3 regions of the Echinicola vietnamensis DSM 17526 genome follow, and region 2 is predicted to be linked to each of the others. Evidence: riboswitches for the same ligand, from Rfam matches in the RefSeq annotation. Region 2 holds a riboswitch; each other region holds the start of a gene.
The links. Region 2 has a riboswitch for thiamine pyrophosphate ahead of ECHVI_RS04870 (TonB-dependent receptor). Riboswitches for the same ligand answer to the same signal wherever they lie in the genome.
Positions count from the first base shown of each region.

Region 1: linked by a shared signal. The riboswitch ahead of thiM (hydroxyethylthiazole kinase) and the one ahead of ECHVI_RS04870 (TonB-dependent receptor) in region 2 are both predicted to bind thiamine pyrophosphate.
Region 3: linked by a shared signal. The riboswitch ahead of thiS (sulfur carrier protein ThiS) and the one ahead of ECHVI_RS04870 (TonB-dependent receptor) in region 2 are both predicted to bind thiamine pyrophosphate.

Region 1 covers NC_019904.1:235,251-239,484, reverse strand. Annotated here, with positions in the region: gene cysM (cysteine synthase CysM) at 1-683, shown strand, start outside; gene ECHVI_RS01070 (LLM class flavin-dependent oxidoreductase) at 1,216-2,241, shown strand; TPP riboswitch at 2,344-2,438, shown strand; gene thiM (hydroxyethylthiazole kinase) at 2,666-3,466, shown strand; gene thiE (thiamine phosphate synthase) at 3,459-4,097, shown strand; gene thiD (bifunctional hydroxymethylpyrimidine kinase/phosphomethylpyrimidine kinase) at 4,094-4,234, shown strand, end outside.
Region 2 covers NC_019904.1:1,163,619-1,167,852, forward strand. Annotated here, with positions in the region: gene ECHVI_RS04870 (TonB-dependent receptor) at 1-1,701, opposite strand, end outside; TPP riboswitch at 1,783-1,879, opposite strand; gene ECHVI_RS04875 (hypothetical protein) at 2,177-2,986, shown strand; gene ECHVI_RS23240 (hypothetical protein) at 3,286-3,438, shown strand; gene ECHVI_RS04880 (hypothetical protein) at 3,983-4,234, shown strand, end outside.
Region 3 covers NC_019904.1:4,225,617-4,229,850, forward strand. Annotated here, with positions in the region: gene ECHVI_RS17355 (thiamine phosphate synthase) at 1-173, opposite strand, end outside; gene thiC (phosphomethylpyrimidine synthase ThiC) at 173-2,044, opposite strand; gene thiS (sulfur carrier protein ThiS) at 2,131-2,337, opposite strand; TPP riboswitch at 2,391-2,490, opposite strand; gene ECHVI_RS17370 (alkaline phosphatase family protein) at 2,691-3,947, opposite strand.

The sequences.
Region 1 (4,234 bases), 930 kb from region 2:
CCACCAGTGGCAATACAGGCATAGCCCTTGCCATGATCGCCAAAGTCCTTGGTGTGGAGATGACCTTGATCATGCCAGACAATTCAACTCGGGAGCGGGTCGTGTCGATGGAGGCATATGGGGCGAAAGTCATCTTGACTCCTGCTGCCAAAACGATTGAATACTCCAGGACATTGGCGGAGGAAATGGCCAAGAACGAGGGATATTATATCCTCAACCAGTTTGCCAATCCAGATAATTATCAAGCGCATTATGAGGGGACAGGTCCGGAAATCATGCGCGACACCAATGGGGAAATCACGCATTTCGTGTCGGCGATGGGCACTACAGGGACCATTATGGGGGTTTCCAGGTACCTCAAAGAACAAAAGCCAGCTGTTCAAATTGTCGGAACCCAACCGACAGATGGTTCCAGCATTCCGGGGATCAGGAGGTGGTCGCCCGAGTTTTTGCCCAAGATTTATGATGCTTCCCGGGTGGATCAAATCATCGATGTGAGTCAGGAGGAAGCTACTGAGATGACCCGGAGAATGGCCAAAGAAGAAGGAATTCTTGCCGGGATGAGCAGTGGAGGAGCCTTGCATGCTGCGGTGAAGCTAGCCGAGTCACTCGATTCAGGGGTGATTGTTTGTATCACCTGTGACCGTGGTGACCGGTATTTGAGTTCGGATTTGTTTGGGTGATTTTTCCTTTGTGCATTACAAATGCACTCCTCGGTGGATATGTGGATCAGATTGTTGCTACTGTGCTGGGGGCGGTTGTGATTGTTGAACCTTACTTCCTGAGTTATGAAAAGCAGCTTTATTTCATTCCTGTCGATAGCAATAATTGATACCTGTAGAATAGTATTGTCTCTATTCGTAGGGATATTCTTTATAATGAATTGGGGTGTGATGACGGGTAGTAATGAAGGTCTTACAGTGGAATATAATTTATTTGGGCATGAATTTTTTACTGAAGAAGGAGATACATTTTACCATCTTATGTTTTTTTAAGTTCCTGTTTTTCTTGTATTCCTATCCTTTATAGTGTTGACTTATGTAAAAAAATCATTACTAGAAATAATGCGCTGACATGAAAATCGCATGTCTTTCCCAGATAACAAAGTCATTAAAACCGGAACGGCCGTTTAGACCGTTCCGTTTTTTTTTATTCAGCTGTAGAGAACGATTTTTGTATTATTCCAGTTGGTAATAAAACGAAATGATAGGTAAGATGAAACAAAGTAAACCACTGGATGAGGTAGCCTTTTCCGTACTGGATCTGGCTATTATCAAGGAGCAGCATGATGCAGCTGATGCATTCGAAAGGAGCTTAGACCTGGCTAAGCATACCGAGAAATGGGGATATAAACGGTTTTGGTTGGCAGAGCATCACAATATGGTCAGTGTCGGCAGTTCAGCGACAGCGGTGTTGATCGGACATATAGCAGGAGGTACCCGACACATCCGTGTAGGTTCAGGTGGGATCATGCTGCCAAACCACGCACCATTGATGGTAGCAGAGCAATTTGGCACTTTGGCGTCTCTCTATCCTGATCGGATAGACCTTGGCTTGGGCCGGGCACCGGGCACGGATCAGACCACGGCCAGGGCATTGAGAAGAGACCGGTTGGAAACCGTAGAGGAATTTCCACGAGATTTGGAGGAGTTACAGCTTTACCTTTCTGATGACAATATAGATGGTAAGGTAAGGGCCATTCCGGGAGAAGGACTGGATATTCCCATTTACCTTTTGGGAAGTAGCATGAGCAGTGCTAGGCTCGCTGCTAAAAAAGGATTGCCATATGCCTTTGCCAGCCATTTTGCCCCCGCCCAGTTTTTGGATGCCATTCGCTATTACCGAGAGCATTTCGAGCCTTCTGAATATTTGAAAAGCCCCTATGTGATTTCCTGTGTCAATGTGATTGCTGCCGAAACAGATGAAAAGGCCCATCAGATGGCCACTTCATTTTATCAAATGGCCTTGGGGATCGTACGAAGGAAATCCTATCCATTACGACCTCCGGTGGATACCATGGAGGGGATTTGGACAGAAGCTGAAGCAGCAGCCATCAACCAGATGATGGCTTGTAGTTTTGTGGGCGATGCTACCTCTGTACGGGGGGAATTGGAGCATTTTCAGGAAATCACCCAAGTGGATGAAATCATGGTCTGTTCACATATTTATGATCATGGCGAGCGGCTAAGATCCTATGAATTGGCGGCTTCGTGTTTTAAAAAGAAATTGGTCACACCGTGATGAATGGATGACCGTGTGGGAAGTTGATTTCACCCTAGGATGTATTAAAACTTCACACGACTAACTTTGCGGCATGGGATTAAAATCGTAATTTCACCATAATACAAACTTTAGGGGTGTCCCTGCATGGGGCTGAGATAATACCCTTCGAACCTGAAGCGGGTAGTACCGACGGAGGAAAAAGTTACCTTTTCTTGCAGGCTTTTGCCTGTGCAGTTTGCAGGTTCCCTAAAGTTTTTTAACCCGCTTTATGCATTTGGAATCGTTATGAGAGCTGAAACTACAATAAAATCAGGCTGTTTGGAGATGGAATCATAGCATCGCTATGGTGAGATCGAAAACAGCAGCGAAGCGATTGATTTTGAAGTGGTTTCAGGTCGCAATAGATAGGCTAATGCACAATGCGGGTTTATAAGCTGAGGATATGAAGGAATCTGTAATAAACAATCTGAAAACACTGAGAGAAAAAGGCCCTTTGGTACAGAGCATTACCAATTATGTGGTCATGAACAATACGGCCAATGCGCTATTGGCTGTAGGCGCCTCTCCGATCATGGCTCATGCCAAGCTGGAGATGGCGGACATGGTCAAAATCGTTCATGCATTAGTGGTCAATATCGGTACATTGGATGAGTTTTGGGTGGATAGCATGTTGCTGGCAGCCAAAGAAGCCAATGAGCGAAACACCCCTTGGGTCCTGGATCCGGTGGGAGCTGGTGCCACCCCCTATCGAAACGAGACCTTGACGAGGCTGTTGACTTTTAAACCGACCATTATTCGAGGAAATGCTTCCGAAATCATGGCTTTGGCCAAAGCAAATGTGCAGACAAAGGGAGTGGACAGTACCCATTCTTCTGATGAGGCATTGGCATATGGCAAGCAACTTTCCAAAGAAACGGCAGCCGTCGTATGCATATCTGGAGAGACGGACTATATCATTGATGGGGAGAGGCTGACCAAAGTCAAGAACGGCCATGCATTGATGGGGAAAGTTACGGGAATGGGCTGCACCGCCACTGCGCTGATAGCAGCTTTTGCGGGCATTACCAGCGATCCCTATTTGGCCACGGTCGCGGGGATGACCACTATGGGCTTGGCCGGAGAAATAGCCGCCCGAAAAGCAGAAGGTCCCGGGACACTCCAGCTGTACCTATACGATGCACTTTACCATCTCAAAGAAAGTGAAGTGAAGCAATGGGCAAAACTGGAAGAAAGCCATGCATAAGATTTCTTTTCCCTACAGGCTGTATTTGGTGACCGATCAGCAGGCCTGTTTGGGCAGGGATTTTTTTTGGGTGCTCGAAGAGGCCTTGAAGGGTGGAGTGGAGCTGGTCCAATTACGAGAAAAAAGCCTTTCCAAGGAAGCTTTTCTTACCAAGGCTTTGAGGGTAAAATCCCTTTGTGATCGGTATGAAGTTCCTCTGATCATCAATGATAGTTTGGAAGTGGCGAAGGAGACCTCTTCTTATGGTGTCCATATAGGGCAGTCTGATAGCAGTATGAAGTCTGCCAAAGACTTTTTAGGGAGCCGTTTTCCGGTAGGTTTGTCCTTGGAACGAATGGATGAACTTACGGCTGATAGGACTGAGTTGGCATGGTATTACGGGGTGAGCCCTGTTTTTTCAACCCCGACAAAACCTGATACACGCTACGAATGGGGCCTAAGTGGCCTACAAAAGCTTCGCAAAGCCACTTCGAAACCCTTAGTGGCCATTGGCAATATAAACGAAAGCAATGCGGGTGCGGTCATGAAAGCAGGGGCAGATTGCTTGGCAGTGGTATCTGCGATCTGCAGTGCAGCACATCCAGCAAAAGCAGCAGAAGCATTTCGGAATGAAATAGAAAAAGCAACATGAACGATAAAATCAAAACCTATTTGCCTGTCCTGACCATTGCTGGCTCAGACAGCGGTGGCGGAGCAGGGATCCAAGCAGACCTCAAGACATTTTCTGCTTTGGGGTGCTTCGGTACCAGTGTCATTACGGCTACTACT
Region 2 (4,234 bases):
GCGTTCCGGTCGTGGAATTTCGGTGATAGGATTGTCCGTAAAGTCACTTCTCACAGGTTCGCGATTGGCCACAGCATAGGAAGCGTACCAGGTTTCGCCTTTCCCGGACTCATAGCTAATCCCCACCTTCGGATTAAAGAAATCATAATGCTGCGCCCCGTCCACGATGCGGCGGTCATCATTGATGCCTTTAAAGCGGTAATCGATTTGCCTGAACTGTAAGTCCCCAAACAAGTAAAGTCGGTCTGCTACTTCATAGGTGGCTTTGGCATAAATATTTCGATCATCCTTTACAGCATTGTTATCGTAATAGCGATCCCGGATATCCGTTTCTCCAGCGATCCTTGCCCAGATGATTTCACCGAAGTGATCTCCATCATAGCGGTTGGCTCCACCTCCCAAGATCACATCCCAACGACCATCATCCGACACGTAGTTCAGTGAAAAAACTCCACCAAAGAAATCATTGTCCAGCCACCTTCTTCGGATGATATCGGTACTTTCGATGGTTTCATTGCCGATCACGACAGGATCCAGGCCATAGCTGGCATAGTCATCATCCTCACGGAATTGTTCATAATATCCGCGGCCGTAGGTATAATGCAGGGCAGCATGGGCTTTCCAGTTTTGACCGTACTTTCCAGTATAGATAAACTGGTAGTGGTCCTGCTGGTAATTATCGGTTTCATTGTCGTACGTGTAGTAGTTAAAGGTCCGGTCAGTTTCCAACTTATCTTCTGGAAGGCCATACCAGGCTTGATAGGTTTTCTCTTTACCTGAAAATACGTTGACCTTGAAGACATGATTATCGCCATAGTACCCGCCCGACAAGAAATAGGATTTTAGATCTGATGAGGCCCTGTCCACATATCCATCCGACTTGATCTGGGAGAGGCGTGCATCCACCGCCCAACGATCATTCAGCAGGCCAGAGCCCGCCTGCACGGTATATTTTTGGGAATTGAAAGAGCCAAAAGAAGTGGCCACTTCACCGTAAGCCTCCTCTTTTTTGGTATCCGTTTGGATGTTCATGCTGGCCCCGAATGTGGCCGCACCGTTGGTGGAGGTTCCCACGCCTCGCTGGATTTGGATATTGTCTACCGAACTGGCAAAATCGGGCATATTTACCCAAAAGACCCCATGGGATTCCGCATCATTGAGTGGAATACCGTTCACGGTGACATTAATCCTGGTCTGGTCAGATCCTCTAATCCTCAGCCCCGTATAACCGATTCCAGCTCCAGCATCGGAATTGGTGACCACCGAAGGGGTATTGTTAAGCAAGAAGGGGATATCCTGTCCCAAATTGTTTTTGGCAATATCCTCCTTGGTGACGGTGGAAAAGGTAGTTGGCGTGGTTTCCGAAGCCCGAGTGGCCGAAACGATAAATTCCTCGGTCAGCAATGCATTCGGTTCCAACAAGATTTCCAGTCGTGGACTTTGGGCTTCTACTGTTTGTACATGAGCCTCGTATCCCACATAGGAAACCTTGAGCTGGTAATTCCCGGAAGGAACATTTTTGATGGTAAAAGTACCGTTTAGGTCAGCAGTGGCTCCTCTACCCGTGCCTTCCAAAATGACATTGGCACCGATAAGCGGTTCGCCGGTTTCGGCATCCTTTACGGTACCGGTAAGTTGATGTTGCGCCATAGCACAAATCCCTGTCAGCAGCCATGCTGCAATCAGCAATAAAGTTTTCATGATCAAAATTGATTAAGCTGGTTAAACATCAGTGCCGTCCAGGGGTGACGACCCTATTCGTTGTTTACCCGAAGTTCCATAAATATGGAAATCGCATTTCCCTTCGCCGGCACTACCCGGATCAGGTAATATGGGTATGATCTCAGCCCGTAATTTTTGGGCACCCCTAATTCGATCTGTTCTTGCTGCAAAGGTAGAAGGATTATGGAAAAAGAAAAAACAACTCTAATTGGTATTTTACTCAACAGTTAATGGCCAATTTTCCACACTGACCATTATCGGCCGCAGGCAAGCTAGCACCTTTCTCTTTTGCTTTTCATCTCAACACTTCAATTAATATGGTACAAGACACTTTTTTATTGGTCTACAAAATAGCAGCATTAATTGCGTTTATAACCGGTATAATTTACCTTTAATAGGTACGGGGTTGGCATTGTGTTTGCCTATTCCAATCCGAAAACTAAACCAACTATTTATGATAAGAAAGCCAATAGGATTCTTACTAGCAGCTATGGTGATGTTTGCGTCATGCAACAACGACGAAGCGCCAATGCCACAGCAATCAGAAAAGCCTGCATTGCCTCCTGAAGCCAGCATGGCTCCGGACATGACGATGTTTGATGATGAAGGCCAAGAGCAAGCCCGGCTTTCCGCAGTGACCAATTGGGCATACGCTGCGGTAAATGTAGGGGTGTATTCTTCCATCCTTTATTCACACTTGGTCGTTCCGGTGACAGCTTTTAAAGCCACCATTGGCACAGAAGCTTCTTTTGATGAAGAGGCAGGTCTTTGGGTATGGGAGAAGGATTTTGATGTAGAAGGTCATGGGTCATATGACATCCGCCTTACCGCTAATGTCCAAGATGAAAACGTAAACTGGATGGGGTATATTTCTGGTGAAGGAAATGTGGATAACTTCGTTTGGTTCACCGGCACTTCTAATGTGACGGGCGAAGCTGGCTATTGGGAGTTATTCGAATCGCCGGAGTCTCCTTCGGTTTGGCTATCCAATGCTTGGGAATATGACAAAGAAACCGGCAACGGGTCGACCACCTTTAATGTAGAAAAAGAAGGAGATAATCTTGGCAGTTCTATTACATACCGCATTGATAATGATATGGAGATGGACAGAAGTGTCATCATTTCCAACACCTCTCTGGATAATGAAATCTTGGTAAATTGGAGCAAAGCAGACAAATATGGGCAAGTAAAAAGTGAAAGCCACTTTGAGAGCAGCGCCTATTTTTGCTGGGATGCCAACCTTCAAAATATAAGTTGCGAATAATCACCTCTATGACGTGGTCCACGAAAAAGGCGAAAGGATATCAGTTCCTTTCGCCTTCTTTTTTTATCCCTCCACATGGATCAAAGAATAACGGATCAAGCTACAACCTTGGGGACTGGCAGTTTGCTTCATGATAAAACCAGGATCAAGCCGAAAAGTTGGGGTGTAGCCTATTTCGATGGGTAAATATCATTTTTGCCATCTTTGGTTCTATTTGGCCACGGATGAACACTGATAAACACAGATAGAATGCTTAAGAAATGGCAAATCAATGTTCATATCTTTTATCCGCGGCTTACATGAATTTAAATGTTAACGATGCCCCTGCCTTTGGCTATGAAGAGGACCTCTCGGCAAACCTTGGATTTATCCAGTCCATAGATGTAATAGCATCCTTTTTAATAAAGCTGCCCCCAGAAATATTGCTTGATCCTAAAACCACGGATAAATAAAAATAGCACGAAGGTCCAAAGTCACCAAGTGGAGGCTGTAACCTGGACATGAAGGAATTGATCATTGCTGTGTGCCTTAGAGCCTTGGTGGCTTATCATGGTTCCGATAACCAAAGAAGTTTTTGGCCATCAGAAATATTACTGTTCCATGAAAAGGGAAAGGTACGAGGGATATTGAAAAGGATATAGTAGCTGGTAAAAGGTGCTAAAGCTCAAAACACCAAGAGCTATTTGCTGGATTTCTGTAAAAACCTGTCATGTTTCATCCATAAACTTCTTCTTATAAGTAAGCCTATATGCAGCCAAAAGAAGATCCAATGCATCCCATAAATCCCAATCCAGATGAAGCTAAGCACCCTATATTTTTAGAATAAAAACCCCATAAAACAGTAACAAACACCCCAAATAGTCATTTTATACAATTTATTAGCCACAAAACACATTTTATTATATTTACAAAATACTCACATTGATTGCGATTTTTGGTGTCATCATCTACTTTTATAGAACATCAACACGATCCACTACCAAACCACTTTCACCCATGAAAAAGCTCCTAGGATTGTTTCTCCTGCTAACAATCACCATCGCATCGTGCACCACAGGAGAGATTCCCGTACCGACAAAGCAAATGGACATTCCCGTGCTACCCCCTGAAGCCAGCATGGCGCCGGATTTGAACATCTTCGAAACAGCCGAAAGTGAGATGACCCGAACTGAAATGGGCAGCAATTGGGCCTATGCAGCCCTCAATATTGGCGTGTATTCAGGCGTACTGTACCAACATCTTATCGTG
Region 3 (4,234 bases), 2.5 Mb from region 2:
GATATTTTCGGGTAGTAAGCGACAGGAATCTGCGCAATGAGCGCTTCTACTTGGTCTTTTGACCAGTCCGGCTTTCGTAGATGGAGACGGTAAAGACCATGGTCCAAAAGCTGGACCATGGTTTCGATTTCATCATTTTCGCTTTTCGGTGAACTGATGACGACCAGCTCCATTATTGATTTAGATAGATTTCACCACCTTTATCGGAGAACTCCTGTGCTTTCTTTTGCATCCCTTCTTCGATGGCTTCTTGATCATTCAGTCCATTCTTGTCAGCATAATCCCTTACATCTTGGGTGATTTTCATACTGCAGAAATTGGGGCCACACATGCTACAGAAATGGGCTATTTTGGCACCATCTGCAGGAAGTGTCTCATCATGGAATGACCTTGCGGTGTCCGGGTCTAGGGAAAGGTTAAACTGGTCTTCCCAGCGGAATTCAAAACGGGCCTTGCTGAGGGCATCATCACGGTATTGGGCTCCAGGGTGTCCCTTTGCCAAATCTGCTGCATGGGCAGCGATTTTATAGGTGATGACGCCGTCTTTGACATCCTTTTTCTCTGGCAAGCCCAAATGTTCCTTAGGGGTAACATAACACAGCATCGCACAACCGTACCATCCGATCATCGCCGCACCAATTCCTGAAGTGATGTGGTCATAACCGGGGGCAATATCCGTCGTCAATGGTCCCAAGGTATAGAAAGGCGCTTCCCCACAGGCTACCAACTGCTTATCCATGTTCTCTTTGATCATATGCATCGGAATATGGCCGGGGCCTTCGATAATGGTCTGTACGTCATGTTTCCAAGCAATTTTCGTCAATTCACCCAACGTTTCAAGTTCTGCAAATTGGGCCGGATCATTGGCATCCGCAATGGATCCTGGGCGTAAACCATCCCCGAGTGAAAAGGTGACGTTATACGCTTTCATAATTTCACAGATTTCCTCAAAATGGGTGTAAAGGAAATTTTCTTTGTGGTGGGCCAAGCACCATTTGGCCATAATGGAACCTCCCCTGGAAACAATTCCTGTCACCCTTTTGGCGGTCATGGGAACGTAACGGAGCAATACTCCGGCATGAATGGTGAAATAATCCACGCCTTGTTCTGCCTGCTCGATCAGGGTGTCCCGAAACAGTTCCCACGTCAGGTCTTCTGCCTTGCCGTTGACTTTTTCCAACGCTTGGTAAATGGGTACCGTCCCAATGGGAACGGGGCTATTGCGAAGAATCCATTCACGGGTTTCGTGAATATTCTTTCCGGTGGAAAGGTCCATGATCGTATCTGCTCCCCATCGGCACGCCCAAACGGCCTTTTCTACTTCTTCTTCAATACTGGAGCCTATCGCCGAGTTTCCGATATTGGCATTGATCTTAACCAAGAAATTTCGCCCGATAATCATGGGCTCTGCTTCGGGGTGGTTGATATTGGCCGGAATAACTGCCCTGCCCATTGCCACTTCATCCCGAACAAATTCCGGTGTAATCATTCCTTTAGGCGTATTGGCACCATAATTTTGGCCAGGATGCTGTTTGGTGAGTTCTTGCTGTTCTGCGATGCGTTGGTTTTCACGAATGGCAATGTATTCCATCTCTGGAGTGATGATGCCTTTTTTGGCATAATGCATCTGGCTTACATTGTTTCCTGATTTGGCACGATAAGGCATTTTCACCAGGTCAAACCGCAACTTATCCAATGCGGGATTGGCCAGTCTTCGCTGACCGTATGCTGAAGTGAGTTGATCTAGCTGTTCCACATCTCCCGTATTGGTGATCCACTCTTCGCGGAGCCTGGGAAGCCCTTTTTTTACATCTATCTCTGCCGCTGGATCAGTATAGGGACCACTGGTGTCATAAACCGTTACAGGTGGATTTTTTTCTACCGTCTCATGACGGTCCAAGTGTGATACGGTATCATGCAGCGCGATTTCACGCATGGCCACCTTTATGGGATGCAAGGTGCCCGATACATATACTTTCTTTGAATTAGGAAAAGGATCTGTGGTAATGTAAGATTCAATGTTTTCTTGACTGAGCGTTTTCATGGTAATTCTTTGTAAGGTTGGAAAGTTGGAAAGGGTAAGATGAGAACCTGGAGGAACCAGTCTCGATCGACAAAGATCCAAAAAGCTTATCCGCCTTGGGTGGCTTTGATAATAAGGATCTTGTCGTTTTCAGAGACTTGGTAATGGTCCCATTCGGATTTGGGAATCACTTGGTCATTGACTGCCAAGGCCATCCCACGGGTGGCATCAATCTGTTGTTGTTGGAGCATTCCTGACAATGACAAATTCCCCTCTGTAAGCTCAAAAGGCTCACCGTTAAGGATAAAATTCATAAGAATTTAATTTTTTGTGATAAAAAAACTTCAGGAATGAAGATAATCGCTCGGAAGGACGCTTCACTTTTCCCTTCGCCCGCATTACCGGGATCAGGTTCAGAGGGTATGTCTCAGCCCCGATAGATTATCGGAACACCCCTAAAGTCTTGTACGTGGTTACAAAGGTAACATGATGTGGGAATTTCAAAAGCTATTGGTAAAATTTCTTTCTTTTAGGCTATTTTCATGGACTAAGCCCTAAATTATATTCCAGGGAAAAATTTTCAGGCCACAAATCAGGGTTTCTAGCCGCATGTCATGACGGAACCAGCTCCTACTATAAAGCCGCCGAAAATGGTGCCAATAACAGATTATTTTTCGGTAGTATTCTCCTTTAAAATATGCTCCAATACCCGTTTATCCCCATCAATGTGCGCTGGAATGGGAAGTTGGAGTAAGGTGCAGAGCAGCGGGTAAACATGGATGTTCTCGAAGGAATTAACGGTCAATCCTGACTTGATGGAGGGACCATTGGCATAAAAAATGGCATGCATGTCCTTCCACTTCGGATCAAATCCGTGCTCGCCAAAGGTTTTGGTATCATACATTGCCCCTCGATTTTGGTATTTGATGAATCCCGACGTAGCCACAAGGTAATGTTCAGGATCCGGAATAAGCAATAGATCCCCAACCCTTGACGGGTACTCAATGGACGATCCATAATGGCCCTTGGTCAGTGGATCTACGACAGTAAAGTGATCTTCTAACTCTCGAAGGGATCGTTTGAGCCTTTTCTTGTCCTTTGGGTCCTGCAAATGCAAATGGGCCAAAGCTCCATTATTGTAATATTCCAATGGAAAAGGTGCCAAGAGCTTTTCTATATCGATCAGCCGGTCTTTGGTCACATTGGCCATTCCGTGATCGGAAACAATGATGATATTTACAGGAAGCCCCGTTTTTTTTACACCTTCAAACAACGTTCCCAATTCACGATCCAACTTTAGCAGGGCCTCTTCTAACTTCTCGTCGTTATCAGGACCATATTTATGTCCTGTATCGTCCATGTCAGAAAAATACAAGGTAATCATCTTTGGCCGCTCCGCTTCAGGAAGTTCTAACCATTTCAGGACCTGATCTATCCGTTCTGCATTGGGAACGGTGCCGTCATAGTCATAGTAATAACTTGGACGAATCCCCTGAATGGCAGCTTCAGAGCCGACAAAGAAATAACTGGCTGATGTGAGGCCATTTTTTTCTGCCTGGACCCAAATGGGAGTACCGCCATACCAACTTCCATCCTGTACGACCGAGCGATCACTGATGCGGTACATTTTATCTTTCTCAGGACTAAAAAAAGTATTGTCCACCAATCCATGATTACCAGGTCTCATACCCGTAGCGATGGTGTAGTGATTAGGAAAGGTTTTGGTTGGAAAGGAAGGAATCATCGAGGTGGCAGCTGTTCCTTCCGAAATGAACGCTTCTATATGTGGTGGATGAAACCGCTCGGTATAATCATGACGATAGCCATCCAAGGAGATTAATAGCACGTAAGATGCCGGTTGCCCTTGACCAAATCCTTCGAAAATGGTTAACATCGATAAGACCGTGACGAAAAATAACCTCATGCGCAGTAATATTGTTTTAAAGCTCAAAAATAATCCAATCCATAGGATTTTAGATCAATTTAGCGTTAAATTATCCAGTATTGGAGCTTTTAGTTGATGGATGGTGCCTACGTTTATCGTAAAGTATGTGTTAAATATAAGGTGTTTTGGGGCTAGCATTATGTATGATATACACTCGAAAGCTTGCCCCAAAGTGGCGGCACATCCATAGTCATGGGTGAAACCGATGGTAAATTTGCCCATCCAACATTTCTGTTTTAGTCGCATTTCCCGGATCAAGCAGAAAA